2 regions of the Streptomyces sp. RLA123 genome follow, and region 2 is predicted to be linked to the other one. Evidence: riboswitches for the same ligand, from Rfam matches in the RefSeq annotation. Region 2 holds a riboswitch; the other holds the start of a gene.
The links. A riboswitch is a leader RNA that binds a small molecule or an ion and turns the genes downstream of it on or off. The one in region 2 is predicted to bind S-adenosylmethionine.

Region 1 (14,773 bases), 1.2 Mb from region 2:
CGACGCGGTCCGCTCGCCGGGCATCGGCGGTGACCTGTGGATCATGGGTCTGGCCTTCTCCGGCTTCGGCACGATCCTCGGCTCGGTCAACTTCATCACCACGATCATCTGCATGCGCGCCCCCGGCATGACGATGTTCCGGATGCCGATCTTCGTCTGGAACGTGCTGCTCACCGGTGTGCTGGTGCTCTTCGCCTTCCCGGTGCTGGCCGCCGCGCTGCTCGCCCTGGAGGCGGACCGCAAGTTCGGTGCCCATGTCTTCGACGCCGCCAACGGCGGCGCCTTGCTATGGCAACACCTGTTCTGGTTCTTCGGGCACCCAGAGGTGTACATCATCGCGCTGCCGTTCTTCGGCATCATCAGTGAGGTCATTCCGGTCTTCTCCCGGAAACCGATGTTCGGTTACGTCAGCCTCATCGCGGCGACCATCTCCATCGCCGGCCTCTCGGCGACCGTGTGGGCGCACCACATGTACGTCACCGGCGGTGTGCTGCTGCCGTTCTTCTCGTTCATGACCTTCCTGATCGCGGTACCGACCGGTGTGAAGTTCTTCAACTGGATCGGCACGATGTGGAAGGGCTCACTGAGTTTCGAGACACCGATGCTCTGGGCGATCGGCTTCCTGATCACTTTCGCCTTCGGTGGTCTGACCGGTGTCATCCTGGCCTCGCCACCGCTGGACTTCCACGTCTCCGACTCGTACTTCGTGGTGGCGCACTTCCACTACGTCGTCTTCGGAACCGTCGTCTTCGCGATGTTCTCCGGCTTCCACTTCTGGTGGCCGAAGTTCACCGGCAAGATGCTGGACGAGCGGCTGGGCAAGATCACCTTCTGGACGCTGTTCATCGGCTTCCACGGCACGTTCCTCGTCCAGCACTGGCTGGGCGCCGAGGGCATGCCGCGCCGCTACGCGGACTACCTGAGCGCGGACGGCTTCACCACGCTGAACACCATCTCGACCATCAGCTCGTTCCTGCTGGGCCTGTCGATGCTGCCGTTCTTCTACAACGTGTGGAAGACCGCCAAGTACGGCAAGCCGGTCGAGGTCGACGACCCGTGGGGCTACGGCCGCTCCCTGGAGTGGGCGACCTCCTGCCCGCCGCCGCGGCACAACTTCCTCACGCTGCCGCGCATCCGGTCCGAATCCCCGGCCTTCGACCTCCACCACCCGGAGATCGCGGCTCAGGACCAGCTGGAGAACGTCGGCCCGGCCCCCAAGGCCGTCTCCGGCGGCGATGAGAAGGAGACGGGCAAGTGAAGTTCCAGGGCAGGCTGTTCCTGTGGCTCTCCTTCTTCTTCCTGGCCATGGCCATCGTCTACGGCCTGTGGTCCAAGGAGCCGGTCGGCACCACGGCGCTCTTCCTCTCCTTCGGCCTGGCCGTGATGATCGGGTTCTACCTGGCCTTCACCGCCCGCCGGGCGGACACCGGGGCGCAGGACCGTGAGGACGCGGACGTCGCGGACGACGCCGGCGAAATGGGCTTCTTCAGCCCGCACAGTTGGCAGCCGCTGCTGCTGGCCTTCGGTGGTGCCACCGCCTTTCTCGGCATCATCTTCGGCTGGTGGCTGATCTACTTCGGCGCGCCCTTCATCCTCTTCGGGCTGTGGGGCTGGGTCTTCGAGTACTACCGGGGCGAGAACCGCACCCAGTGAGCTCTTGGCGCACACGGGCGAGGCCCGGACACCCGAATGGGGTCCGGGCCTCGCCCGTTCGCACGCGCCCGACGCGCGCGGACGGTCTCTTATGCATACCGTGTGATCATGGGTCTCTTTTCTCCCCGCCGAATGGCGATCGCACTCGTGACAGCGGTGGTGGCAGCTCCACTGGCTGCCTGTTCGGGTGGCGGCGATCCGTTGGCCAAGGCTCCCTACGACGCCTCGGGTGACGTGGTGTGGGCCGCGGGCACGGGCACGAAGAAGGCCGACCCCGGGAAGCCGCTGGAAATCACCGTCAAGGGTGACAGCAAACGCATCACGGATGTGACGGCCACCGACGCCTCCGGCCGGTTCATCCGCGGGCGGCTCTCCAAGGACGGCAGGCACTGGCAGAGCACCTCCGCACTGGGGGCGGGGGCCCACTACACCGTCCGGGTGAGCACCGAGGACAAGGACGGCCGCCAGGGCCGCAAGACGCTGGCGCTCGACACCCGCGCCCCCGACAAGCTGCTGCGGGTCACCTTCGGCCCGGAGAGCGGCACCTACGGCGTCGGACAGCCCGTCACCGCCGAACTCAGCGCTCCGGTCAAGGACATCAACGCACGCATCGCCGTCGAGCGCAGTCTGCACGTCGACTCCGCTCCCTCGGCCGGCCAGGGCGCCTGGTACTGGGTGGACGACCGCACCCTGCACTACCGCCCGCGCGCCTACTGGCCCGCGCACGCCCGGATCGAGGTGCGCAGCACCCTCGACGGCCTGCACATCAAGGGCGGCATGTACGGCGGCCCGGCCAAACCCCTGACCCTGCGTACCGGGGACCGCGTGGAGGCGCTCACGGACGCCGAGACGCACACCATGACGTTCAAGCGCAACGGCCGTGTCGTGCGCACCATCCCGGTCACCACGGGCAAGCCCGGCTTCTCCACCCGCAACGGCATCAAGGTCGTGCTGGGCCAGGAGGCCAACGTACGCATGCGCAGTGAGACCGTGGGCATCGCGTCGGGCAGTTCGGACGCCTACGACCTGCCCGTGCAGTGGGCCACCCGGGTGACCTGGAGTGGCGAGTACGTGCACGCCGCGCCCTGGTCGGTGGGCTCGCAGGGCGTCGCCAACGTCAGCCACGGATGCACCGGTATGAGCACGGACAACGCCCACTGGTTCTTCGAGAACGTACGGCGTGGAGACATCGTGGTGGTCTCGCACAGCCTGGGTGAGGAGATGGCGCCGTTCGGGAACGGATTCGGCGACTGGAACCTCAGTTGGGCCGACTGGCGCAAGGGCAGCGCCGCCGGGGCGCGGGCCGGCACCGACCCGGCCGCGGCGGACGACACGGACGACCCGCAGGCCCGCCTGCGGCCGGTTCTGTGACCTCCGCGCCGCTGCCTAGGTGTCGATGGACAGACGCTGCCTGAGCAGCCCCGCCAGGGCCGCGCTCAGCTCGACCGGGTCGACGGGGTGGCTCACCGCCGCGTCGGCCCGGCTCCAGCTGGCCAGCCAGGCGTCCTGGGGGCGTCCGATCAGGACCAGCACCGGCGGGCAGCGGAAGATCTCGTCCTTGACCTGGCGGCACACACCCATGCCGCCCGCCGGCACGGCCTCGCCGTCCAGCACGCACACGTCGATGCCGCCGTTCTCCAGCGCGCTCAGCACGGCGGGAAGGGTCGCGCACTCCAGGTACTCCACCGGCGGCAAGTCGGCTGCGGGGCGGCGTCCGACGGCCAGACGGACCTGCTCCCGGGTGTTCCTGTCGTCGCTGTAGACCAGCACCGCCGCGGTCGTCTGCATCCGTGCCTCCTCGCCTTCGTGGAGTCGCCTGCCTGTGGCCGAACCTTACTCCTGAGCAGGGTCCTTCGAGGAGTGTTAGCTCCTTCGGGCGATCTCCACCGCTGTCCCAACGGCCTTGACACACCGAATGGCACCCCCCGGAGTGAGCGCGAGATAAGGGACCGACATAATGTCGGTCGTGGCGACAGCAACAGCAGTAGAAACCGGGCACGCGCACCCGTCGGTCAACCGGCCGAACCTCACCAGCGTCGGAACCATCATCTGGCTGAGTTCCGAGCTGATGTTCTTCGCGGCCCTCTTCTCGATGTACTTCACTCTCCGTTCGGTGACGGGTGCCGAGTACTGGAAGGCCCACGCCGCCTTTCTCGACATCCCGTTCTCGGCGACGAACACGACGATCCTCGTGCTCTCCTCCTTCACCTGCCAGATGGGTGTCTTCGCGGCCGAGCGCGGCGATGTGAAGAAGCTCCGCGCCTGGTTCACCGTGACCTTCATCATGGGCGCGATCTTCGTCGGCGGTCAGATCTTCGAGTACACGAACCTGGTCAAGGAGGACGGCCTTTCGCTCTCCTCGGACCCGTACGGTTCGGTGTTCTACCTGACCACCGGCTTCCACGGTCTGCACGTGACGGGCGGTCTCATCGCCTTCCTGCTGGTCCTGGGACGGACCTACGCGGCCAGGCGGTTCACCCACGAACAGGCCACCGCCGCGATCGTCGTCTCCTACTACTGGCACTTCGTCGATGTCGTCTGGATCGGCCTCTTCGCCACGATCTACCTGATCAAGTAAGCGGACAGCCGCGGCAGCCGCGGCCATCGGTCCGTATCCCAGACCCATCGACGCAAGAGATCCTGACACCGGGGTAATCCGTGAAAAAGCTCTCCGCACGACGGCGCCACCCGATGGCGGCGCTTGTCGTCCTACTTCTCGCGCTCACGGCCATCGGGGGGCTGTACGCGGCGGTCGCGCCCGCGCCCAAGGCGCAGGCCGACGACAGCTCCCAGTCCCTCGCCATCGAAGAGGGCAAGAAGCTGTATGCCGTCGGTTGCTCCAGCTGCCACGGTACGTCGGGCCAGGGAAGCAGTGACGGCCCGAGCCTGGTCGGCGTCGGCTCCGCGGCCGTGGACTTCCAGGTCGGCACCGGCCGCATGCCGGCCCAGCAGCCCGGCGCTCAGATTCCGAGCAAGAAGGTCATCTACTCGCAGAAGCAGATCGACCAGCTCGGCGCCTACATCGCGTCGCTGGGCCCCGGCCCGTCCACGCCCACCAAGGAGCAGACCAACCCGAGCGGCGCGGACACCGCGCGAGGCGGGGAGCTGTTCCGCACCAACTGCGCGCAGTGCCACAACTACCAGGGCAAGGGTGGCGCCCTGACGAACGGCAAGTACGCCCCGTCGCTCTCGGGCGTGAGCAACAAGCACATGTACGAGGCCATGCTCACCGGCCCGCAGAACATGCCGTCGTTCCCCAACAGCACGATGCCCGAGCAGAACAAGCGCGACATCATCGCCTACCTGAACGCCGTCAACGGCGACAAGGCGCCGAGCCCCGGCGGTATGTCGCTGGGCAGCCTCGGCCCGGTCACCGAGGGCCTGTTCGGCTGGATCTTCGGTCTCGGCGCTCTGATCGTCTGTGCGTGCTGGATCGGCGCCCACACCACCAAGGCCAAGAAGTCATGAGTCAGGACATGTCAGAAGAGAACCTGCCTGAGCGTTCGGCTCACGGCGCCGGCGAAGTCAGCCGCGCGGATGAGCACCCGTTCGCGGACCCGGGCCTGCCCGCGCACCTCCCGCGCCGCCAGGACATCGACGAGAAGGCTGCGAAGTCTTCCGAGCGCACCGTGGCGCTGCTGTTCACGGTCTCGATGATCGCCACGCTCGGCTTCATCGCGAGCTTCGTCGTCCTCCCGATCGACAAGATCGTCTACGTCTGGCCGCTGGGTCACGTCAGTGCGCTCAACTTCGCGCTGGGCATGACGCTGGGTGTCTCCCTCTTCGCCATCGGCGCCGGCGCGGTCCACTGGGCCCGCACCCTGATGGACGACACCGAGCGCCCGGCCGACCGGCACCCGATCGAGGCCGACACCGAGACCCGGGCCCAGGTGATGCGGGACTTCGGCGACGGCGCGCGAGAGAGCCAGCTCGGCCGCCGCAAGCTGATCCGCAACACGCTGTTCGGTGCGCTCACCCTGGTCCCGCTGTCCGGCGTCATGCTGCTGCGCGACCTCGGCCCGCTGCCGGAGGAGAAGCTCCGCCACACCCTGTGGGCCAAGGGCAAGCTGCTGGTGAACCAGAACACCAACCAGCCGCTGCGTCCCGAGGACGTCGCCGTCGGTTCCCTGACCTTCGCCGTGCCCCAGGGGCTGGAGGAGGACCAGGAGGACTTCCAGGAGCAGATCGCCAAGTCGGCGCTGATGATCGTCCGGATCGAGCCGGAGGACATCAAGGACAAGCGAGCGCGTGACTGGGCGCACCAGGGCATCCTCGCCTACTCCAAGATCTGCACCCACGTCGGCTGCCCGATCAGCCTGTACGAGCAGCAGACGCACCACGTGCTCTGCCCCTGCCACCAGTCGACGTTCGACCTGTCCGACGGTGCCCGGGTGATCTTCGGTCCGGCAGGCCACGCCCTGCCGCAGCTGCGGATCAGCGTGAACGACGAGGGCTACCTCGAGGCGCTCGGCGACTTCGAAGAGCCCGTGGGCCCTGCCTTCTGGGAGCGAGGATGACTACCAACGAGAGCGCGAGCGCCAAGCCGCGCGGCAAGGCGCCCGCCGGCGAGCGGGTCGCCGACTGGGCCGACGGCCGGCTGGGTATCTACAGCCTGGCCAAGGCCAACATGCGGAAGATCTTCCCGGACCACTGGTCCTTCATGCTGGGCGAGATCTCCCTCTACAGCTTCATCATCGTCATCCTGACCGGTGTCTACCTGACGCTGTTCTTCCACCCGGCGATGAACGAGGTCGTCTACGACGGCTCGTACACCCCGCTGCAGGGCATCAGGATGTCCGAGGCGTACGCGTCGACGCTGCACATCAGCTTCGACGTGCGCGGCGGTCTGCTGGTCCGGCAGATCCACCACTGGGCGGCCATCGTCTTCGTGGCCGCGATGCTCGTGCACATGATGCGCGTCTTCTTCACCGGCGCCTTCCGCAAGCCGCGCGAGGTCAACTGGCTGTTCGGCTTCCTGCTGCTGTTCCTCGGCATGTTCGACGGCTTCATGGGCTACTCGCTGCCGGACGACCTGCTGTCGGGCACCGGTATCCGCTTCATGGAGGGCGCGGTCCTGTCCGTGCCGATCGTCGGCACGTACTTGTCGTTCTTCCTCTTCGGCGGGGAGTTCCCCGGGCACGACATCGTGCCGCGGTTCTACACGATCCACGTGCTGCTGATCCCGGGCATCATGGCGGGCCTGCTGGTGGCCCACCTGATCCTGGTCTTCTACCACAAGCACACGCAGTTCCCGGGTCCCGGCAAGTCCGAGAAGAACGTGGTCGGCATGCCGCTGCTGCCGGTCTACACCGCGAAGGCGGGCGGCTTCTTCTTCCTGGTCTTCGGTGTCATCGCGGCCATGTCCGCGCTGGTGTCCGTCAACCCGGTCTGGGCGTACGGCCCGTACCGTCCGGACCAGGTGTCGACCGACGCCCAGCCCGACTGGTACATGGGCTTCTCCGAGGGCCTGATCCGCATCATGCCGGGCTGGGAGATCAGCCTGTGGGGACACACCCTCGTCCTGGGTGTGTTCATCCCGCTGGTGATCTTCCCGATGGTCCTGGGCTTCATCGGCGTCTACCCGTTCCTGGAGTCGTGGGTCACCGGTGACAAGCGCGAGCACCACCTGCTCGACCGCCCGCGCAACCGCCCGGTCCGCACCGGCATCGGCGCGGCCTGGATCAGCCTGTACCTGATCCTGCTGGTCGGTGGTGGCAACGACCTCTTCGCCACCCGCTTCCATCTGTCGATCAACGCGATCACCTGGGTGGTCCGGATCTCCTTCTTCGTGCTGCCGGTGCTGGTCTTCTTCGTCACGAAGCGGATCTGCCTGGGCCTCCAGAGGCGCGACCGCGACAACGTGCTGCACGGTCGTGAGACCGGCATCATCAAGCGGCTGCCGCACGGCGAGTTCATCGAGATCCACGAGCCGCTGGACCAGTCCAAGCTGTTCACGCTCACCTCGCACGAGCAGCCGGTGCCGCTGGCCGGCGGCCCGGAGACGGACGAGAACGGCGTGGAGAAGAAGGTCGGCCTCACCACGCGAGTGCGCGCGATGCTGTCGCGCGGCTACTACGGCGAGGGGACGCAGATCCCCAAGCCGTCGGCCGAGGAGTACGAGGAGATCACGAGCGGCCACGGCCACCACTGATCCCGAACGCTGTGCCACCGGGCGGGGCCCTGTTCGTCGGAGTTCATCCGATGGACGGGGCCCTTTCCCGTTCCCCGCCGCCGATAGGCTGGGGCCGAACCCATCCATTGCACGTCAGACCACCCGGAGTGTGGACCGTGAGCGTTGTGAACCCCGCTGGAGGCGACACCGCGGCGGGTCGCTCCTGGCCGGAGATCCTGGGAGCCCTGCTGGCGGGACAGGACCTGAGCACCGCGGAGACGGCCTGGGCGATGGACCGCATCATGAGCGGCGGGGCGTCCGACGCCCAGATCGCCGGATTCATGGTGGCCCTGCGGGCCAAGGGCGAGACCGTCGACGAGGTCACCGGTCTCGTCGAGGCGATGTACGCGCACGCGCAGCCGCTCGACATCCCCGGGCCGGCCGTCGACATCGTGGGCACCGGCGGCGACCGGGCCAGGACCGTCAACATCTCGACGATGTCCGCCATCGTCATCGCCGGGACCGGGACCAAGGTCGTCAAGCACGGCAACCGGGCGGCCAGCAGCGCCAGCGGCGCCTCCGACGTGCTGGAGAAGCTGGGCATCAACCTGGACCTGTCGCCCGACCGTGTCGCCCGGGTGGCCGAGGAGACCGGCATCACCTTCTGCTTCGCGGCCAGGTTCCATCCCGCGATGCGCTACGTCGCCTCGGCGCGGCGCGACCTGGGGGTCCCGACCTCCTTCAACATCCTCGGCCCGCTGACCAATCCGGCCCGCGTCGGGGCGTCGGCGGTCGGCTGCTTCGACACCCGGATGGCCGGTCTGATCGCGGGAGTGCTGGCGCGGCGCGGCTCCTCCGCGCTGGTGTTCCGCGGCGACGACGGACTGGACGAGCTGACGGTCACGTCCACCTCCCAGGTGTGGATCGTGCGTGACGGGGCCGTGGAACAGGTTCCCTTCGACCCGCGCGACGTCGGTATCGAGCTGGCCCCGATCGAGGCGCTGCGGGGCGCCGACGCGGCCTACAACGCCGATGTGGCGCGCCGGCTGCTGGCCGGTGAGACCGGGCCGGTGCGCGACGCCGTCCTGCTGAACTCCGCCGCCGCGCTGGTGGCGCTGGAGTCCGGGGCGGGCGCCTTGGAGGAGCGGATCGCCGCGGGAATGGCACGGGCGGCAGAGTCCATCGACTCGGGTACGGCGGCGAAGACGCTGGAGCGGTGGGCGGCGGCCACGAACGCGTAACCGCGGGGACGTTCGCGCGGAAGGGCCGGGGCCGCTCGCCCCGGCCCTTTCGCGTCCCCGTCGCGGCCACCGTGCGAGGTGCGCCGGGGGCAGCGGTCCGCGATGTCCGGGATGCGGACCGCGGCTTGCGGCGCCGGCCGGCTGTGGCAGGATGCTGCGCAGGTCACGAGTGACAGCGACACGGCCCCGGCCCGCTGTCCGGCAACCCTCCTTCCGTGGCGGGGTGCCCCGGGTGATGACCAGGCCGCAGGCAGCGAGGTCTGCGGCAAGCGCGGTCATGAGGAGTTCTTCCGTGAGCAAGCGAATGCGCTAGGGCCCGAAGGCCCTATTCCCCCCTCCCCGGGCGCGCCCTGCGTGCCGTCCGGCATTCCGAGGGCTTTCCCGTCGAACCCTGACGCCCTGTCGCTTCCCCCTGCCCACAGGAGAATTCGCCATGTCCGTGCGCCCTGCCGAGACCGTCCGCACCACCCCGCTCCCCGTCCTCGGCCGCGATGTCCTCGTCCCGCTCGTCACGGGCGGCGAGGTCGGCTACGCCGCCCTCGACTACGCCGCGAGCGCGCCCGCGCTGCAGCGGGTCTGGGACGACGTGGCCGCCTACGCGCCCTACTACGGCAGCGTCCACCGGGGCGCGGGGTACCTGTCGCAGCTGTCGACCGACCTGTTCGAGCAGAGCCGCGCGGAGGTGGCCGCCTTCCTGGGCTGCCGGGTGGACGACCAGGTGGTCTTCACCCGGTCGACCACGGACTCGCTCAATCTGCTGGCGTCCGTCGTGCCGGACGGGACCCGGGTCTTCGTCTTCGAGACCGAGCACCACGCCTCGCTGCTACCCTGGCGGGACGGCGATGTCACCTATCTGAGCGCGCCGCGGACCCCCGCGGAGGCCGTGGCCGTGCTGGAGCGCGCGCTGGCCGCGCGCGAGCCGTACGGTCCGGCGCTGGTCTGTGTGACGGGTGCGTCCAATGTGACCGGTGAGCTCTGGCCGGTGCGCGAGCTGGCGGCGGCGGCCCACGCGCACGGCGCGCGCATCGTGGTCGACGCGGCCCAGCTCGCGCCGCACCACCCCGTCGACGTGGCCGCGCTCGACGTGGACTGGGTCGCCTTCTCCGGGCACAAGCTCTACGCGCCGTTCGGCTCCGGCGTCCTGGCCGGCCGCGCCGACTGGCTCCGCGAGGCCGAGCCCTACCTCGCGGGCGGCGGCGCCTCACGGCGCGTGGCCCGCCGCGCCGACGGCGGCGTCGAGGTGGACTGGCACACCACGGAGGCCCGCCACGAGGCCGGCTCGCCCAACGTCATCGGCGTGTACGCCATCGCCTCCGCCTGTCGGGCCCTGCGCGAGGCGGGCTTCGACGGCCTCGTCGAGCGCGAGCAGGCGCTGGTCGCCCGCGTGCGCGAGGGGCTGGCGGGAATCCCGCAGGTGCGGGTGCTGTCCCTCTTCGGCGAGGACGCCCCCCGAGTGGGCGTCCTGTCCTTCGTGGTCGACGGCTGGAACAGCTCCCACTTCGCCGCCGCCCTGTCCGCCGAGTACGGCATCGGCGTCCGCGACGGGCTGTTCTGCGCCCATCCCCTCGTCCGCACGCTGCTGGGCGACCACACCGAACCGGGCGACTGCGGGGGCGAATCCACCCTCAACGCGGTCCGCGTCTCCTTCGGCGCGGGCACCCCCGACGAGCACGTCGACCGCTTCCTCGCCGCCGTCGCCACCCTCGTCACCGACGGCGCCCAGTGGCGCTACCGCACGGAGAACGGCCGCTGCGTCCCCGCGTAGCGACGCGCCGGAGGAGCGCCGGCGGGGCCTAGGAGTCGAGGCCGAGGGCGAACGCGGCCTCGAGGTCGTGCTGGGAGTACGTGCGGAAGGCCACGTGCGTGTCGGTGGCCTCGACGCCGGGGATCTTGCTGATGCGGCCGGGGATGACGTCCGCGAGCTGGTCGTGCTGGGCGACCCGGACCATGGCGACCAGGTCGTAGGTGCCGGTGACGGAGTAGACCTCGCTGACGCTGTCGAGCGCCGCGATGGACTGCGCGATCTCGGGGATCCGGTCGACGCTGGTCTTGATGAGCACGATCGCGGTGATCACGGCTGTAGGTCTCCTTGGGTCGCCCTGGGTGCGGGCTCAAGCTTAGGCCTTGCCCGGTAGCAGCCCCATGCGCACAGGAAGCCGAAGAGGAAGCCGGTGATGTGCGCCAGGTACGCCACGCCCGGACCGGACTGCTGGGCCTGTCCGGCGAGGGACTGGAGCACGAACCAGAAGACGAGCACCATCCACGCCGGGAAGCGCAGCGGCAGAAAGAAGAGGAAGGGGAAGAGGCTCGTCACGCGCGCCCGGGGATAGAGGTACAGATACGCGCCGAGGACACCGGAGATGGCGCCGGACGCGCCGACCAGTGCCTGGGTGGACGTGGTGTGCGCCAGGGCGTAGCCGTAGGTGGCCAGGTAGCCGCACACCACGTAGAAGACGAGGTAGCGCAGCCGGCCCATGCGGTTCTCGACGTTGTCGCCGAAGACATAGAAGAACAGCATGTTGCCCAGCAGGTGAACCCAACTCCCGTGCACGAACAGCGCCGTGAGCACCGACACGAAGGGCGACCGCCCGATGTCAGCCGGCGGGGGGCATCCGGTCGGCATCACGACCGACGCGGCGGCCACGTGCCCGTGCCAGAGCTCCGCGGGGATGACACCCCACCGGGCGAAGTACGAGGCCTGGGCGCACGCGAGTTCATGGCCGGTGCCGTACACGGGGTTGAGCCCCGAGGCCGGGCCGATGAGGAAGACCGCCACGCAGAGCCCGATCAGGGCGTACGTCACCACCGGTCTGCGGCGGACAGGGTTCTCGTCGTACACCGGGATGACCATGGATCGATCATGACGGACCGGGCGCAACCGTCACAGGACGCCTCGCCGCAGCGCCGGATCCCGCCGAGGCCGTAGGGTGACCGGAACGCAAACGCGCGACCTAGGAGCAGACCCGATGACGGTTCCCCTGCCGACCTCCACGACCCGGTGGCGCTGCACCCTCTGCGGAAACCTGACCCGGTTCGACGTCACGCGCTCCAGCAGGGTCGTCGAGTACGTGCACCTGGACCTGGCCGGGGAGCCCAGGGTGGAGGAGCGCGAGGTGCTGAGCGAGACCGTCGAGTCGGTGCGCTGCCGCTGGTGCAACGCCGTGGACCGGGTCGAGCTGGTGGACCGTCCCGACGCGGCGGCTGCGCAGGCCTGACCGCCGCCGGGGACAATGGAGGGGCGCGGCGCGACCTGAGGAGTCGGGGGAGGCCGGGGAGGCGCCGAAGAACTGGACAGGAGTGACTGGTGGACCGGACCGACGGTAATCCGGGCCACGGCGACGAGGCGGCCGGGCCCGCGGCTCCGGCTGCCCCGGACGGCTCGGCCGCGCCCGAGGCCCTCGACCGCCCGTTGCCCGAGGGCGTGCGCCATCGCGTGGTCTCGCTGGCGGCCGACGCCTTCGGCGGGCTGACCCTGGGCGAGCTGCCCGCGGTGCTGCGCCCGTATGCCCGGTTCACCCCGACTCGCCGCGCCAAGTTCGCGGCCACCGCCATGGCCACCGCCCTGGAGGGCGATCCCGCCTTCCGGCAGCGGGTCGCCGGACGGCTGCGCGAGGCGGAGCCCGATCTGTGCAAGGCGCTGGACGCCGGCACCCCGCCGCCGGCCGTGGATCCGCTGGACGTGGCCGCGGCCGCCTATCTGCTGCGGCCCGCGGGCTGGGCGAAGCTGGTCGCCGCCGCCGGTGAGGAGGCGCAGCGCGCCAGCGCCGAACGGGCCGGCGAGGAGGTGCTGCGCGAACTGCGGCAGCTGAAGGCGGAACTCGACGAGGTGCGGGCGCATGCCCGCACCGAGGCCGTCCGGTCCCGTTCCGACCTCGACGCGGCCCGCAAGGAGGCGGAGGCGCTCCAGCGCAAACTGCGCAGCGCCGGCAGCGATGTGAAGCGCGCCGAGGCGGCGCTGCGCAAGGTCGAGGCCGAACTGGACGAGGCGCGGTCGTCCGCCGCGGCGGACAAGGCGGCCGCGGACGGCGAGGCGCGCCGGCTGCGGGCCCGGCTGGCCGAGGCGGAGTCGGCGGTCGAGGCCGGCCGCCGGGCGGCGCGCGAGGGCCGCACTGTGGAGGACATGCGGCTGCGACTGCTGCTCGACACCGTGCTGGACGCCGCGTCCGGACTGCGCCGGGAGTTGGCGCTGCCGCCGCGCGACACCCTGGGCGTACGCCCGGCCGACACCGTGGACGCGGTGGCGCCGGGGGCGATCAGCCCGAAGGACATCGCGCGCCGCGCACTGTCGGAGGACGACCCCGCGCTGCTGGACCAGTTGCTCGCGCTGCCGCAGGCCCATCTGGTCATCGACGGCTACAACGTCACGAAGACCGGTTATCCCGCCCTGCCGTTGGAGAAGCAGCGGCTGCGGCTGCTGGGCGGCCTGGCGGTGCTGGCCGCGCAGAGCGGCGCCGAGGTCACCTGTGTCTTCGACGGCGCGGACCTGGACGTGCCGGTGCTGCTCGCCCCGCCGCGCGGGGTGCGGGTGCTGTTCAGCAAGGCCGGTGAGACGGCCGATGAGTTGATCCGGCGTCTGGTTCGGGCGGAACCTCCCGGTCGTCCGATTGTGGTGGTTTCGTCCGACCGTGAGGTCGCGGACGGGGTGGCCCGCGCCGGCGCCCGCCCGGTCGCATCCATCTTGTTGCTCAAGCGACTTGCCCGGGTGTGACCTGGAGCACACCGTGGGGCGGGTGGGGTCGTTTTTCGGAGCTCTGTGTCAACTCGCCATCACTACGCGTGTGATGTGTGTAAAGAAAACGCGAGTGAAAGACTTTTTTCCTTCAGAGATTTGATCCGATCACGAGATGGTCACTAGGGTCAGGCCTCGAACCTCTGCGCAGTCGATCACCCAATCGGGGTGGCGGCGGAGGTCCCGCCGATCCGAAGTGGCGTGCGTACGACGGGGGACGCCGACGCTCGGGGCCGGGGAACCGTGGTTCCCGATGCACGCGGCAGGCGGCTGGAGGAAGAAGGAGCTCGCCCGAGTGGCGTCCCACCGTCGTCCCAAGCAGACCAGTCGCGCACGTGTCACTGTGCTCACCGCGACCGCCGCCGCAGCCGTGGCGCTCTCCGCCCAGGCCGCCCAGGCCGCTCCTGCCAAGCAGTCCGTCAAGAGCGTCAAGGCCAAGGTCGACGCTCTGTACGAGCAGACCGAGCAGGCGACCGAGAAGCTCAACGGCGCGACGGAGAAGCAGGACAAGCTGCAGAAGCAGGTCGAGGTCATCCAGGACGAGGTCGCCCGCCAGCAGGGCGACCTGAACGACCTGCAGGACGACCTCGGCACCCTCGCCAGCGCCCAGTACCGCAGCGGCGGCATCGACCCGACGCTGCAGCTCTTCCTCTCCGCGGACCCGGACAGCTACCTCGACAAGGCGTCCACCCTCGACCAGGTGAGCACCAAGCAGGCCGAGTCGCTCCGTCAGATCGCGGAGAAGAAGCGCACGCTCAACCAGCAGAAGGCCGAGGCGGCGGGCAAGCTCTCCGAGCTCGACCAGACCCGCACCGAGCTGCGCAAGAAGAAGAAGGAAGTCCAGGGCAAGCTGGCGGAGACGCAGCGGCTGCTCAACTCGCTGAACGCCGCTGAGCGCGCCGCGCTCGCCGCCGAGGACGCGCGCTCCAGCCGCAGCAACGAGCGCGTCGACCTGGGCAACGACACCGCGGCCTCCGGCCGCGCCGCCGCCGCCCTCGCGGCCGCCACGAGCAAGCGGGGTGCGCCGTACGTCTACGG
Region 2 (14,773 bases):
CCTTGTCCGTTCCCGGCGCGGCACGCGCCGGTTGCGTGTGGAGGGTCGCCCTCCCGGTGGGCCTCGGCTTCACCGCGGCGCGTGCCACCGCTGACGGCATCGAGATCAGCCTTGTCGGGCACCAAGTGACGCTCGGCTCGTCACGCTTCGACGCCTGAAGCGCGCCGGCCCGGGGCGGGCGCGGTCACTCCACCGGTACGGCGGCGGCGAACGCGACGAACGCCGACCACTGCCCGGCCGTGAACGCGAGCACGGGCCCCGCGGGGTCCTTGGAGTCCCGGACGTGGACGGCGGCAGGACCGGCGGCGACCTCGATGCAGTCGCCACCCTCGCTGCCGCTGTAGCTGCTCTTGAACCATGCGAGTTCGGAGGTCATAGCTCCCCTGCAATCTGCTCGATCACCTTCGCGGATTCCCCGACGCTGAGGGCCTGCGACCGGATCATCGCATAGCGCTGGTTGAGCTTGCTGACCTCATGTCGTTCGCTCATCAGCACGCTGCGGCCCTGTACTTCGAGATAGGCGAGCAGCCGCAGATCGGGGGTCTCCAGCAGGGTCATGGGCCCGTCGAAACCGGCGTGTGCCTCGTGCGCGAGCGGCATGACCTGGACGGTGACGTTCCGCAGCACGCCTACCTCCAGCAGCCGTTCCAGCTGACGCCGGTTGACCTCCCGTCCGCCCACCGGGCGGCGCAGCACCCACTCCTCGATCACAAAGGCGAGCTGCGGCGCCGGCGCCCGGGTCAGCAGCGACTGCCGGGCCAGCCGGGCCCGCACCCGTCGCTCCACCTCGTCCCCCTCCAGGGTCGGGCAGTAGGCGCCGAGCACCACACGGGCGTAGTCCTCGGTCTGGAGCAGGCCGTTGACCACGTGTGCGTCGTATTTATAGAGGCACGCCGCCGTACGCTCCAGCTCCGCGTACTCCTCGAACCACGAGGGGAACTCGCCGCGCTCCAGATGCCGCGCCGCGGCCCGCAGCACCCCGCCCGCGTCACCGAGTAGCGCCTCCGCGCCCTCCACGAACGCCGGCGGAGGCATCCGCTCACCCCGCTCGATCTTGACCACCAGGGACTTCGAGTAGCCGACGCGTGCGGCCAGTTCGTCCGTCGTCAGCCCCCGTGCCTCCCGCAGCGACCGCGCGACCGAGCCGAACATCCGCATGCTGGCCGAGCCCTCGCCCTTCACCGCCGACACGGCGCCACCTCCCCGATACACAGCGCGTACACACGCACCCCGCCGCCCCGACACAGTTGACCCGGGGTCAGGTCGTCCCTGGTCAGGCTAGCCACGGCACGGAACCGTTGACCCCATGACGCAGGAATCCCCACCCGGAACGGCGATGCGCGTCGTCGCCGAGCCCGCCCGTATCGCCGCCGTGCGCACCGCCGTGCGCGAACAGCTCCGCGCCTGGGGCCGCGAGGACCTCGCGGCCGCCGCCGCGCTGTGCGTCACCGAGATACTCGCCAACGTCCACCGCCACGCGGGCTCCCCCGAGTGCGAACTGACCCTGCACGACCTCGCCGACGAGGGCGTGCGGGCCACGGTCAGCGACCGCTCGCACCGGCTGCCCGTCCCCGCTCCGCTGCCCCTCGACTGGTCGGCCGAACGCGGGCGCGGCATGCACCTGATCGCGACGGCCGCCCACCGCTGGGGCGCCCGCCCGACCCCCACCGGCAAGCAGGTCTGGGTGGTGCTGCGGTGAGGCCCGCCACCTGGGCCTGGCTCGACGACACCGCCTTCGGGCCGGTGGCCTTCCTGCTGCTGGCCCACCCGCGCGGGACCGGCGCGGCCGGGCTCGCCGCGCTGCTGGGCCTGACCGAACCGGGGCGGCGGCTGCCCGACCTGGGCGAGCGCGTCACCGCGCCCGCCCCCGGCCGGGCGGTCGTGCACGGTGACGGGGGCGGACGCCTGATCGAAGTGGCCGTCGGGGAACGGTGGTCCGCCTTCGTGGCGGACGGCGGCCCCGTCGCCCTCGTCGTCGGCCTCGAACCACTCGCCCGCCGCGCCCCGCTCGCGGAGGTCGAGCACTACCTCGCCACCGGTGCCCTGACCGCCCGCATCCGGCTGGGGATCAGCCGTGCGCGGGGGGCCGACCCACCTCGATGACCGCCTTTTCCCCGCCCGCCTTCCCTCCCCCAACCTTCGGCCGGAGGTGCCCCCAGCCCGGCGAGGTCACGCGCCCCGACGCGCGTTGTTGGGGTGTCGGGTTCGGGGCCTCCGGGCTGGCCATTCTGGACAGCACATTTCGGTGCCTCGGGTCCACCTCCCCCAGCCTTCGGCCGGGGGTGCCCCCACCTCCCCCGCCCCCTCAGGTGTGCTTTCGCGCCTGATCCCCGGTGGGGGGTGAGGGCACTCGTGCCTTGGGCATGCATCGGCGCGGCGCCAACAAGCGGCCTTTGCACGGTGCCGCTCACACCCCCCACCGGGGATCAGGCGCTTGCAACGACGGAGGGGGCGGGGTCGTAGGGGTGGATGTTCTGGACGTTCGGCATATTTGTGTGCGGTACCCGGGGCGAACAATGGTGAGGGCTGGAAACGCACGTAAATATCCAGTCCAGGACGTGCAGCCCCGGAGGCCCCGAACCCGGCCCCACACCACGTGCGCCGGGGCACCTGACTTCCTGGGGCACACGGGAGGGCGGGCGGGGGAATCAGTCCAGGGCGCGCAGCTGGTCCAGGAACCAGCGCTGCGGCGGCAGCGCGGTCGCCGCGGCCGCCAGCCGCTTGGTGGCCTCGGCGCGTTCCCCGTGGGAGACCGACAGCGCCTGGTGCAGCGCGCGGGCGGTGGCCAGGATGTCGTAGGGGTTGACCACGATGGCGTCGTCGCCCAGCTCCTCGTAGGCACCCGCCTCGCGGGACAGCACCAGGGCGACGCCGTCGTCGGTGACGACCGGGATCTCCTTGGCCACCAGGTTCATGCCGTCGCGGATCGGGTTGACCAGGGCCACGTCGGCCAGCCGGTACGCCGCGAGCGAGCGCGCGAAGTCGTCCTTGACGTGTAGGATCACCGGCTCCCAGCCCGGGGTGCCGAACTCCTCGTTGATCTCCTCGGCCAGGTCGGAGACCTCGTCGGTGTACTCGCGGTAGATCGCCAGATCGGTGCGCGAGGGGTAGGCGAACGCGACGTGCACCACGCGGCCCTGCCACTCCGGACGGTCGCGCAGCAGCTGCGCGTACGCCAGCAGGCCGCGCACGATGTTCTTCGACAGCTCGGTGCGGTCCACGCGCACGATGACCTTGCGGTCCGGTCCGCCCACGGCCTCCCGGAGCGCCGCCAGCCGCTCCTCCACGTCGGGGCGGTGCGCCCGCTCCCGCAGGAAGTCCGCGTCCGCCCCCAGCCCGTGCACCCCGATCCGGGTGGTGCGGCCCCGGTACGTCACCGACAGCGCGTCCTCGTCCCGGTTCACCGACGCGCCGAGCACGTCCGCGCAGCATGCGGCGAACGCCTCCGCCCAGCGCCGGGTCAGGAACGCCGCCCGGTCCGCGCCCAGAATGCCGCTGAGCACCTCGGCCGCCACGTCGTCCGGCAGCAGCCGGTAGTAGTCCGGCGGCGCCCACGGCGTGTGCGAGAAGTGGCCGATCCGCAGGTCGGGGCGGCGCGAGCGGAGCATCTGCGGCACCAGCGTCAGGTGGTAGTCCTGCACCAGGACGGCCGCGCCCTCCCCGGCCTCCTCCGCCAGCGCGTCCGCGAAAGCGCTGTTGTACGCCACGTACGCGGCCCACTGCTCGCGGAAGTCCTCGTCGAAGATCGGCTCCAGCGGCGTCTGGAAGAGCAGGTGGTGGACGAACCACAGCACGGAGTTCGCGATCCCGTTGTACGCGGAGGCGAACGTGTCCGCCGGGATGTCCAGCATGCGCACCCGCTGGTCGCCGGTGTCCTCCGCGGCCAGCCGCCCGCTCCCGTCCGGGGTGCGCAGCACCGCCGCGCGATCGCCGTCGCCGAGCGCGGCGCACACCCATACGGCGTCCGTGTCCGGCCCGATCGCGCTCAGCCCCGACACGAGACCGCCGCCTCCGCGGCGGGACTCCAGCGTCCCGTTCTCCCGGAGGCTGTACGAGACGGGCCCGCGATTGGACGCCACCAGAACCCGCGCGCCATGCGATGCGACCATGCGGCCAGCCTAGCCACGCATCCCCACCCGCAAACGTGTGCGCTACGCCACCCGGGCGTCCCGCCCCACCCCGCCAGCGGCGCGGGGAACTGCGCGCTCAGCCCCAACGCACCGGCAGCGTGCTCTGAAGGGGCGCGGGGACTGCGCGCTCAGCCCCAACGCACCGGCAGCGTGCCCTGAAGGGGCGCGGGGAACTGCGCGATCAGCCACAACGCACCCGCACCCGAACAAGCACCCGCACCCGGACAAGCACCCGCACCCGGACAAGCACCCGCACAACGCACCCGCACAGCGGCGCGTCACGCAACGTCGCGGCGCCGCACGTACTCCGGGATCGTGATCATGGGCGGCCGCTCCTCCGTCGTGACCTCGTGGACGCTCGGCTCGAAGCCCCCGTCCTCGGTGCGGTGGAACTGCGTGAGGACGGGCCGCACCAGGTGCCCCCGCGCCAGACGCGTCTGCGCGGTGCGGTAGATCGTCGCGGCCATGCGCCCGAGCGCCTGCCCGTCCTGGTGCCGATGGTGCCGCACGCCGACGTCGACCTGCGCGAGCGCGTCGAGCCCGGCCGCGCTGAGCGCGTCGATGAGAATCCCCAGCTCGACGCCGTACCCCACGGGAAACGGCAGCCGCTCCAGCAGCGACCGGCGCGCCGCGTACTCGCCGCCGAGGGGCTGCACGAAGCCCGCGAGCTGCGGCCAGTGCAGATTGAGCAGCGGCCGGGCGACCAGTTCCGTGACCCGTCCGCCGCCCCCCGGATCCACCGTGCCGCCGGACTCCAGGGGCCGGTCGTACATCGCCTTGACCAGCTGGAGGTCCGGGTCCGTGAGCAGCGGCCCGACGATCCCTGAGACGAAGCGCGCGTCGAACTCCCGCAGGTCGGCGTCGACGAAGCAGACGATCTCGCCGCGCGTCGCGAGCAGCGAGCGCCACAGCACCTCGCCCTTGCCGGGCACGGCCGGCAGCCGCGGCAGGATCGCGTCGCGGTGGACCACCGTCGCGCCCGCCTCCGCGGCGACCGCGGCGGTCCGGTCCGTGGAGCCCGAGTCCAGCACGAGGAGCTCGTCGACCAGCGGCACGGCCCCGGACATCAGCTCGCGGCGGATCTCCGCGACGATCGCCCCGACCGTGGCCTCCTCGTCGAGCGCGGGCAGCACCACGCTCACCGTCCCGCGCGGGCCCGCGGCCCGCTTCGCGGCGAGGAGCTGCGACAGCGGGCGGCGCTCGGCCGTCCAGGACCGCCGCCGCAGCCAGCCGGCTACCTCGTCCAGCACTGCGTTGCTCCGTTTCTGCCCCTCTTCGGCTCGTCTCGAAGGACGGACGGGCTGTGACCAGGGTCGAGGTCGTCGGTTACAGTCGTGAACACGAGGCATGACCATGGTATGTCCGCGATGATCGCGCCCCGTACGACAAATGCTCGGGCCCTGGGCCCGGTGCCATACCGCTCATCCAGAGGGGCAGAGGGAACGGCCCGTTGAAGCCCCGGCAACCCTCCCGCCGACCGCGAGGTCCAGGTGGGGAAGGTGCCAATTCCGTCTCGTGGCGAGATTCGCCGCGAGGAAGATGAGGAGAAAGGGCCTCGCCTGACATGGCTGCGCAGACTGTTGTCACCGACGTCGCGTCCACGAATTCCCCCTTCGGACCCGCTTCCGCACTGTCCTGCCGCGAGTGCGGCGAACGTTTCCCGCTGAGTCCGGTCTTCGCGTGCGAGAGCTGTTTCGGGCCGCTCGAAGTGGCCTATGACCTCCCCGCCGGCGATGCCGAGACGCTCCGCAAGCGGATCGAGTCCGGGCCGAACAACATCTGGCGCTACGCGCCGCTGCTGCCCGTCCCCGCCGACGTGGCCTCCAAGCCCAACCTGAACCCCGGGTTCACCAAGCTCGTCAAGGCCGACAACCTCGCCCGCGAGCTGGGCATCACCGGCGGCCTGCACATCAAGGACGACTCCGGCAACCCCACGCACTCCTTCAAGGACCGCGTCGTCGCCATCGCCCTGGAGGCCGCCCGCACCTTCGGCCTCACCACGCTGTCCTGCTCCTCCACCGGCAACCTCGCGGGCGCGGTCGGCGCCGCGGCGGCCCGCGCCGGCTTCCGGTCCTGCGTCTTCATCCCGCACGACCTGGAGGAGGGCAAGGTCGTCATGGCCGCCGTCTACGGCGGCGAACTGGTCGGCATCGAGGGCAACTACGACGACGTCAACCGCTTCTGCAGCGAACTGATCGGCGACCCGATCGGCGAGGGCTGGGGCTTCGTCAACGTCAACCTCCGCCCCTACTACGGCGAGGGCTCCAAGACGCTCGCGTACGAGATCTGCGAGCAGCTCGGCTGGCGTCTGCCGGACAACCTCGTCATCCCGATCGCCTCCGGCTCCCAGCTGACGAAGATCGACAAGGGACTGCAGGAGCTGATCAAGCTCGGTCTGGTGGAGGACAAGCCGTACCGCATCTACGGCGCCCAGGCCGAGGGGTGCTCCCCGGTCTCCACCGCCTACAAGGCCGGGCAGGACGTCGTGCGCCCGCAGAAGCCGAACACCATCGCCAAGTCGCTCGCCATCGGCAACCCGGCGGACGGCCCCTATGTGCTGGACATCGCCCGGCGCACCGGCGGCGCGGTCGAGGACGTCACCGACGAGCAGATCGTGGACGCCATCAAGCTGCTCGCCCGCACCGAGGGCATCTTCGCGGAGACGGCGGGCGGCGTGACCGTCGGCGTTCTGAAGAAGCTGATCGAGAGCGGGCAGTTGGACCCGGCCGCCGAGACGGTCGTCCTCAACACCGGTGACGGACTCAAGACCCTGGACGCCGTCGCCGCGACCTCCCGCCCCACGGCCACCATCCGCCCGAGCCTCGACGCGTTCCGCGCCGCCGGCCTGGCCGGCTGACGCCGTCCGCCGATCGCCGACCGTCCCGATACGAAGGTGAACCCCGCATCATGAGCGCGAACGTCCGCATCCCCACCATCCTCCGCCCCTACACCGGCGGCCGGGCCGAGGTCCCCGCCGACGGCGGCACGCTGGCCGAGGTCATCGAGTCGCTGGAGAAGGACCACCCCGGCATCTCGGCCCGTGTCCTGGACGACACGGGCAAGCTGCGCCGCTTCGTGAACGTCTATGTCAACGACGACGACGTGCGCTTCTCGGAGGGCCTTCAGACCGTCGTGGCCGAGGGCGCGTCCGTCTCCATCATCCCGGCGGTCGCCGGGGGCTGTTGAGCCGTCTGCGCCGCGGAACGCACAGGGGTGCCGGGAGTTGCTCCCGGCACCCCTGTGTGCGTGAGAGGTAGTTGAAGGGCTGTACAGTTACTTCGGAGGCTCGCAACCCCCTGCAACGCTCTGCGTAAACCCTCTTTCCGCGGCGTCCTTGTCGACGATTTATCGCCAAATTCCCGCGATGATTGTCGTGTTGGCGACATATGTCCCGCCCGACTTGCCCCGGTTTATTGGCCGTTGGAGCCGTTCTTCCCTTTTTCCGTGCCCGGATTTCTCGTCGGATTGACCTGTTGCAGACAGCGTCCGTGCAGATACATTCAGCCGCGGTCGACGCGTTCCGGCGCACGCCCCCTTGGCTGTAGGGGGTGAGGTCTGACCCGGGTCCGCGAGGTGTGGGCCTGCGAAGGGCCGGCAATAGGGGAGTAAGGAATGGCTCAGGGCACCGTCAAGTGGTTCAACGCGGAGAAGGGCTACGGCTTCATCGCGGTCGACGGTGGTGCGGACGTCTTCGTGCACTACAGCGCGATACAGATGGACGGCTACCGCACCCTCGAGGAAGGTCAGCGGGTCGAGTTCGAGATCTCGCAGGGCCAGAAGGGGCCGCAGGCGGACATGGTCCGCCTCGCTGCCGGCTGACGCCGCGCATCGGCCACGGAGCGCTTCGTACGAACGCGCTCAAACGTACATGTCAAGGCCCGCCCTCTTAACGGGGGCGGGCCTTCGTCTGTCCTCCCGCCGTCGCCCGCCACCGTCCGCCCCCGGTGGCGGGCGGGTGGATCCCCGGTAGGCGGCGGGCGACCGGCCGAGCGGCTTGCACTCTCCTAGGGCGAGTGCTAATCATTGGCGTTAGCACTCTGACGTTGAGAGTGACAAAGGACCGAGTGGGTGAGGCCCGTTCGACCGTCGGAAAGGAACCGGCGGGAGGGGGGCCGTCCGTCGCGGGCGCCGGCGCGGTCCTGGAGTAATCCTTCCCCGCAGCCGTGTGCCGCGAGGGGACCCCAAGTCCGGGAGGACCACTTCACATGGCCAAGATCATCGCGTTCAACGAGGAGGCACGGCGCGGTCTCGAGCGCGGGATGAACCAGCTCGCCGACGCCGTCAAGGTCACCCTCGGCCCCAAGGGCCGTAACGTCGTCCTCGAGAAGAAGTGGGGCGCCCCCACGATCACCAACGATGGTGTGTCCATCGCCAAGGAGATCGAGCTCGAGGACCCGTACGAGAAGATCGGCGCCGAGCTGGTCAAGGAGGTCGCGAAGAAGACGGACGACGTCGCCGGTGACGGCACGACGACCGCGACCGTCCTCGCCCAGGCGCTGGTCCGCGAGGGCCTGCGCAACGTGGCCGCGGGTGCGAACCCGATGGCCCTGAAGCGTGGCATCGAGGCGGCCGTCGAGGCCGTTTCCGCCGCCCTGCTCGAGCAGGCGAAGGATGTGGAGACCAAGGAGCAGATCGCCTCCACCGCCTCCATCTCCGCCGCTGACCCCCAGATCGGCGAGCTCATCGCCGAGGCGATGGACAAGGTCGGCAAGGAAGGCGTCATCACCGTCGAGGAGTCCCAGACCTTCGGTCTGGAGCTGGAGCTCACCGAGGGTATGCGCTTCGACAAGGGCTACATCTCGGCGTACTTCGCCACCGACCTGGAGCGTATGGAGACCGTCTTCGACGACCCGTACCTCCTGATCGTCAACTCCAAGATCTCCGCGGTCAAGGACCTGCTCCCGCTGCTCGAGAAGGTCATGCAGAGCGGCAAGGCCCTGCTGATCATCGCCGAGGACGTGGACGGCGAGGCCCTGTCGACCCTGGTCGTCAACAAGATCCGTGGCACCTTCAAGTCCGTGGCCGTCAAGGCCCCGGGCTTCGGCGACCGCCGCAAGGCCATGCTCCAGGACATCGCCATCCTCACCGGTGGCACCGTGGTGTCCGAGGAGGTCGGCCTCAAGCTGGAGAACGCCGGTCTGGAGCTGCTGGGCCGCGCCCGCAAGGTCGTCGTCACCAAGGACGAGACCACCATCGTGGACGGCTCCGGCGACGCCGACCAGATCCAGGGCCGGGTCAACCAGATCCGTGCCGAGATCGAGAACAGCGACTCGGACTACGACCGCGAGAAGCTCCAGGAGCGTCTCGCCAAGCTGGCCGGCGGCGTGGCCGTCATCAAGGCCGGCGCGGCCACCGAGGTCGAGCTCAAGGAGCGCAAGCACCGCATCGAGGACGCGGTGCGCAACGCCAAGGCCGCCGTCGAGGAGGGCATCGTCGCCGGTGGTGGCGTGGCTCTGCTCCAGGCGTCCAACGTCTTCGAGAAGCTCGAGCTCGAAGGCGACGAGGCCACCGGTGCGACGATCGTGAAGCTGGCCCTGGAGGCCCCGCTGAAGCAGATCGCGGTCAACGCCGGCCTCGAGGGCGGCGTCGTGGTGGAGAAGGTCCGCAACCTCACCCCGGGTCACGGCCTCAACGCCGCGACCGGTGAGTACGTCGACCTGATCGCCGAGGGCATCATCGACCCGGCCAAGGTGACGCGCTCCGCGCTGCAGAACGCGGCCTCCATCGCCGCGCTCTTCCTCACCACCGAGGCCGTCATCGCCGACAAGCCGGAGAAGGCTTCGGCCCCGGCCGGCGGCGGCATGCCGGGCGGTGACATGGACTTCTGATCCCGCGAGGGTTCAGCGGTACACGATCGAGGGCGGCACCCCGTGCGGGGTGCCGCCCTCGGGCGTTCCCGGGACCGCCCGGCTAGCCTGGCTCCGTGACGCAGCGAATGGGCACCGTGGTTCTCATGTGCGGCCTCCCGGGAGCGGGCAAGACCACCTACGCGATGGAACTGGTGCGTCGCGGATACGCGCGGCTCTCCATCGACGAGGCGGTCTGGCGGCGACTCGGGCAGCGCGATGCCGGCCGGGTACTGGAGGCGGAGGCGTTCGACCGCCTCAAGGAAGAGGTCCGCAGCGAGCAGCGGCAGGAGCTGGTCGAACTGATGCTGACGGGGCGGGACGTGGTGGTGGACTACAGCTTCTGGAGCCGCGCCGCACGTGATGACTACAAGACCCTGATCGAGCGGTACGGCTGCCGGTGGGAGCTGGTCCACCTCAAGGCCGACCGGGCCACGCTGGAACAGCGTCTCAAGCTCCGGAACGGCGAGGAGGGCGCCAACTCCGTCACCGTGGACGAGACGCTGCTCCTCCGCTATCTGACCGACTTCGAGGAACCGAGGGGCGAGGGCGAGCAGGTGCTCACGCAGGGACCGGCCTGAGGGCGCGGCGTGCCCGGGCCGCGTGTGTGGACGGGTTCGGTCACGGTGCCTGCGGCGGCCGGAGCGCTAGCCGACGGCGACCGGGGCGTCGAGCAGGTCGCGCCAGGTCCGCACGGCGGCCGCGTCGACGGGGCCCGCCCAGCCGCCGGGGCGGACCGCGCCGCCGACGTGGAAGGCGTCGATGCCCACGGCGAGCAGCCGGGGCAGGTGCTCGGCGCGCAGGCCGCCGCCGACCATCAGCTGCGGATCACCGGGCACGCCCTCGGCGGCCTCCGCGATCAGGACGTCCAGGCCGGTGTCGACGCCACGGGCCGATCCCGCCGTGAGGTACGTGTCGTGCCCGGGCAGTCCGCGCAGCGCCGCGCGCAGCGCCGTACGGTCCGCGCAGTGGTCGATCGCGCGGTGGAAGGTCCAGCGCGCGTCCGGGCCCACGGCGTCGGCCAGCAGCCGCACCGCCCGCAGGTCGGGGCCGCCGCCGGCGTCGAGGAAGCCGAGCACGAACTCGTCGGCGCCCTCCATGCGCAGGGCCGCCGCCGCGGCGCACAGCGCGTCGACCTCCTGGGCGTCGCCCGCCCCGAAGTCGGCCCGGCCGCGCAGCATCACGCGCACCGGTACGTCCGCGGCGGCCCGCACGGCCGCGAAGACCTCCCGGCGCGGAGTGAGTCCGTCGGCGGACATGTCGGTGACCAGTTCGAGGCGGTCCGCGCCCCCCGCCTGGGCCGCGCGGGCGTCGTCGGCGTCGAGCGCGATCACTTCGAAAATTGGTCTAGACATATATTCAGGATCCCACACGCCTCCGCTCGCCCGCGACCCCCGTGCTCCACAATGGCCCACATGGCCGCCACCGATCCCGAGCTGCTGACGCACTGGAGCGCGCTGCTGCGCCGCTGCCAGACCGAGTCCGTCGACCCGACGCCCTACGGCGAGGACCTGCTCGCCCGCTGGGCCGAGCCGCAGCGCCGCTACCACACCACCGACCACCTGGCCGCGGTGCTGGTCCACGTCGACTCCCTGGCCGAGTACGCCGAGGACATCGACGCGGTGCTGCTCGCCGCCTGGTTCCATGACGCCGTCTACCGCCCCGACCGCTCGGAGAACGAGGAGCGCAGCGCCCGCCTCGCCGAACGCGCGCTGCCCGAGGCTGCCGTCCTCGACACCATCACCGCCGAGGTCGCCCGCCTGGTCCGGCTCACCGTCACCCACCACCCCGGCGACGGCGACCGCAACGGCCAAGTGCTGTGCGACGCCGACCTCGCGGTCCTGGCCGGCGACCCTGTCGCGTACGCCGCCTACGCCGCGGCGGTCCGCGACGAGTACGGCTTCGTCCCCGACGACGCCTTCCGCGCCGGCCGCGCCGGCGTGCTGCGCCAGCTCCTCGCGCTGCCGCGGCTGTTCCGCACCACCATCGGCTACGAGCGGTGGGAGGACACGGCCCGCCGCAACCTCACCACCGAACTGGAACTGCTGCTCTCCGCCGATGACTCCGCGCCGCAAGACCGGTCTGCCCCTTGAGACATGCCGTTCCCCGCACCCACCGGAAGGGCGGAACCGCCATGACGGACGACGCCGTACTGCGCTCCGCGATCACCGCCGCGTATCTCTCCCTCGCCGACCTGCTCGACGGGGCGGGCACGGAGCGGTGGGACACCCCCTCGCTCTGCGAGGGCTGGAGGGTGCGCGAGGTCGTCGCCCACATGACCATGGCGGCGCGCTGGACCGAAGAGGAGTTCATGGCCGAACTGCGTTCCTGCGACTACGACTTCACCCGGCTGTCCAACTCCGTCGCCGGCCGCGACGCGGCGCTGCCGGAGGACTCCCTCGTCGCCGGGCTGCGCTCGCCGGTCATGCACCACTGGACCCCGCCGGGCGGCGGGGTCCGCGGCGCCCTCAACCACGTGGTGATCCACGGCCTCGACATCACCGTGCCGCTCGGCGCGGAACGCGGCGCCCCGGAGCCCGCCGTCGTCGCCGTCCTGGACGATCTGACGTACGGCGGCGGCCACGCCCACTTCGCGGTGGCGATCGACGGCCGCTCGCTGCGCGCCACCGACCTGGACTGGTCCTACGGCTCCGGCCCCGCGCTGCGCGGCGAGGCCGGCGACCTGGCGTCCGCGCTGTGCGGGCGCAGGCTCCCCGCGGGGCGGCTCCAGGGCGATCCCCTGTGACCGGCGCGGCGGGAGCGGCGGAGGAAACGGTCAGGATTCGAGAAGCCCCGGCCGCCGGTTCGCGGCTAGCGTGGCGGGCAGAGCGGTCGACGGCGGCATCGCCGCCGGTACGACCGGACCCACGACCTCAGGAGTGACCATGAGCGGCTCTTCCACCCAGGGCATCAAGACCGTGCTGCACCCCGTCTCCGACCTGGCGAAGGCCAAGGAGGTGTATGCCGCACTGCTCGGCACGGCGCCGCAGCACGACGGCGAGTACTACGTCGGTTTCGAGGCCGAGGGCCAGCACATCGGCCTGGTGCCGAACGGCGGACCGCAGGCCATGACCTCGCCGGTGACCTACTGGCACGTGGCGGACATCGAGGCGAAGCTCGCCGAGGTGACCGCCGCGGGCGGCACCGCGAAGGAGCCGGTGCACGACGTCGGCGGCGGTCGCCTGGTGGCCACCTTCACCGACCCCGACGGCAATGTCCTCGGGCTGCTCCAGGACAGCTGAGGCACCGGCCGGAAGCGAGGACAGGACGACCGGACGTACTGTTCGATGCCGGTGGGACACCCGCACCGACCCCGACACCGGCCCCGAGGGCCAGAGAGAGACACGATGAGCACGGACACGAGGACGGACCCGCGGTCGCCCGCGCTGCACGGTGCCGACAGCCACGATCTGATCCGCGTGCACGGCGCGCGTGTGAACAACCTCAAGGACGTCAGCGTCGAGATCCCGAAGCGCCGGCTGACGGTGTTCACCGGTGTCTCCGGCTCGGGCAAGAGCTCGCTCGTCTTCGGCACGGTCGCCGCGGAGTCGCAGCGGCTGATCAACGAGACCTACAGCTCCTTCGTGCAGGGCTTCATGCCGACGCTCGCCCGGCCCGAGGTCGACGTCCTCGAAGGGCTGACGACCGCGATCATCGTCGACCAGCAGCGGCTGGGTGCCGACCCCCGCTCCACGGTCGGCACCGCCACCGACGCCAACGCGATGCTGCGCATCCTCTTCAGCCGGCTCGGGCAGCCGCACATCGGCTCGCCGAACGCGTTCTCCTTCAACGTCGCCTCGGTCCGGGCGAGCGGTGCGATCACCGTCGAGCGCGGCGCCAAGAAGACGGTGAAGGCGACCTTCAACCGCCTCGGTGGCATGTGCCCGCGCTGCGAGGGCCGGGGCACGGTCACCGACATCGACCTGTCCCAGCTCTACGACGACGTCAAGTCGCTCAACGAGGGCGCGCTCACGGTCCCCGGCTACAGCATGGACGGCTGGTACGGCCGCATCTTCAAGGGCAGCGGCTTCTTCGACCCGGACAAGCCGATCCGCAAGTACACGAAGAAGGAACTGCACGACCTCCTCCACAAGGAGCCGACCAAGATCAAGGTCGAGGGGATCAACCTGACGTACGAGGGGCTGATCCCGAAGATCCAGAAGTCGATGCTCTCCAAGGACGTCGACGCGTTGCAGCCGCACGTCCGCGCGTTCGTGGAGCGGGCGATGACGTTCACCGTCTGCCCCGAGTGCGACGGGACCCGGCTGGGCGAGTCGGCCCGGTCCTCGAAGATCGGCGGGATCGGCATCGCCGACGCCTGCGCGATGCAGGTCAGCGACCTCGCAGAGTGGGTCCGGGGTCTGGACGAGCCGTCCGTCGCGCCCCTGCTGACGGCCCTGGTGGACACGTTCGACTCGTTCGCCGAGATCGGCCTCGGCTACCTCTCGCTGGACCGGCCGTCGGGCACCCTGTCGGGCGGCGAGGCGCAGCGCGTCAAGATGATCCGCCACCTCGGCTCCTCGCTCACCGACGTCACCTACGTCTTCGACGAGCCCACCGTCGGCCTGCACCCCCACGACATCCAGCGGATGAACGGCCTGCTGCTGCGGCTGCGCGACAAGGGCAACACGGTGCTCGTCGTGGAGCACAAGCCGGAGGTGATCGCGATCGCCGACCATGTCGTCGACCTCGGCCCCGGCGCCGGTACGGCGGGTGGCACCGTCTGCTTCGAGGGCACGGTCGACGGGCTGCGGGCGGCCGGCACGGTCACCGGCCGCCACTTCGACGACCGGGCCA

Region 1: another riboswitch for S-adenosylmethionine. It lies ahead of RV983_RS26315 (aminotransferase class V-fold PLP-dependent enzyme); the one in region 2 lies ahead of thrC (threonine synthase).

Annotation. Positions count from the first base shown of each region.
Region 1 is NZ_JBWDOR010000003.1:5,758,882-5,773,654, forward strand. It holds gene ctaD (aa3-type cytochrome oxidase subunit I) at 1-1,258, shown strand, start outside; gene RV983_RS26275 (cytochrome c oxidase subunit 4) at 1,255-1,653, shown strand; gene RV983_RS26280 (L,D-transpeptidase) at 1,786-3,024, shown strand; gene RV983_RS26285 (response regulator transcription factor) at 3,040-3,441, opposite strand; gene ctaE (aa3-type cytochrome oxidase subunit III) at 3,611-4,231, shown strand; gene qcrC (cytochrome bc1 complex diheme cytochrome c subunit) at 4,312-5,121, shown strand; gene qcrA (cytochrome bc1 complex Rieske iron-sulfur subunit) at 5,118-6,170, shown strand; gene qcrB (cytochrome bc1 complex cytochrome b subunit) at 6,167-7,804, shown strand; gene trpD (anthranilate phosphoribosyltransferase) at 7,942-9,006, shown strand; SAM riboswitch class IV at 9,168-9,284, shown strand; gene RV983_RS26315 (aminotransferase class V-fold PLP-dependent enzyme) at 9,440-10,771, shown strand; gene RV983_RS26320 (Lrp/AsnC family transcriptional regulator) at 10,800-11,081, opposite strand; gene RV983_RS26325 (rhomboid family intramembrane serine protease) at 11,078-11,857, opposite strand; gene RV983_RS26330 (hypothetical protein) at 11,973-12,221, shown strand; gene RV983_RS26335 (NYN domain-containing protein) at 12,311-13,714, shown strand; gene RV983_RS26340 (C40 family peptidase) at 14,031-14,773, shown strand, end outside.
Region 2 is NZ_JBWDOR010000003.1:4,549,781-4,564,553, forward strand. It holds gene RV983_RS20720 (LmeA family phospholipid-binding protein) at 1-158, shown strand, start outside; gene RV983_RS20725 (DUF397 domain-containing protein) at 185-376, opposite strand; gene RV983_RS20730 (helix-turn-helix domain-containing protein) at 373-1,191, opposite strand; gene RV983_RS20735 (ATP-binding protein) at 1,307-1,699, shown strand; gene RV983_RS20740 (hypothetical protein) at 1,696-2,103, shown strand; gene RV983_RS20745 (alpha,alpha-trehalose-phosphate synthase (UDP-forming)) at 2,649-4,109, opposite strand; gene RV983_RS20750 (glucosyl-3-phosphoglycerate synthase) at 4,409-5,380, opposite strand; SAM riboswitch class I at 5,549-5,676, shown strand; gene thrC (threonine synthase) at 5,695-6,987, shown strand; gene RV983_RS20760 (ubiquitin-like small modifier protein 1) at 7,038-7,316, shown strand; gene RV983_RS20765 (cold-shock protein) at 7,743-7,949, shown strand; gene groL (chaperonin GroEL) at 8,336-9,958, shown strand; gene RV983_RS20775 (P-loop nucleotide/nucleoside kinase family protein) at 10,054-10,557, shown strand; gene RV983_RS20780 (copper homeostasis protein CutC) at 10,624-11,331, opposite strand; gene RV983_RS20785 (HD domain-containing protein) at 11,383-12,069, shown strand; gene RV983_RS20790 (maleylpyruvate isomerase family mycothiol-dependent enzyme) at 12,111-12,722, shown strand; gene RV983_RS20795 (VOC family protein) at 12,862-13,218, shown strand; gene RV983_RS20800 (ATP-binding cassette domain-containing protein) at 13,324-14,773, shown strand, end outside.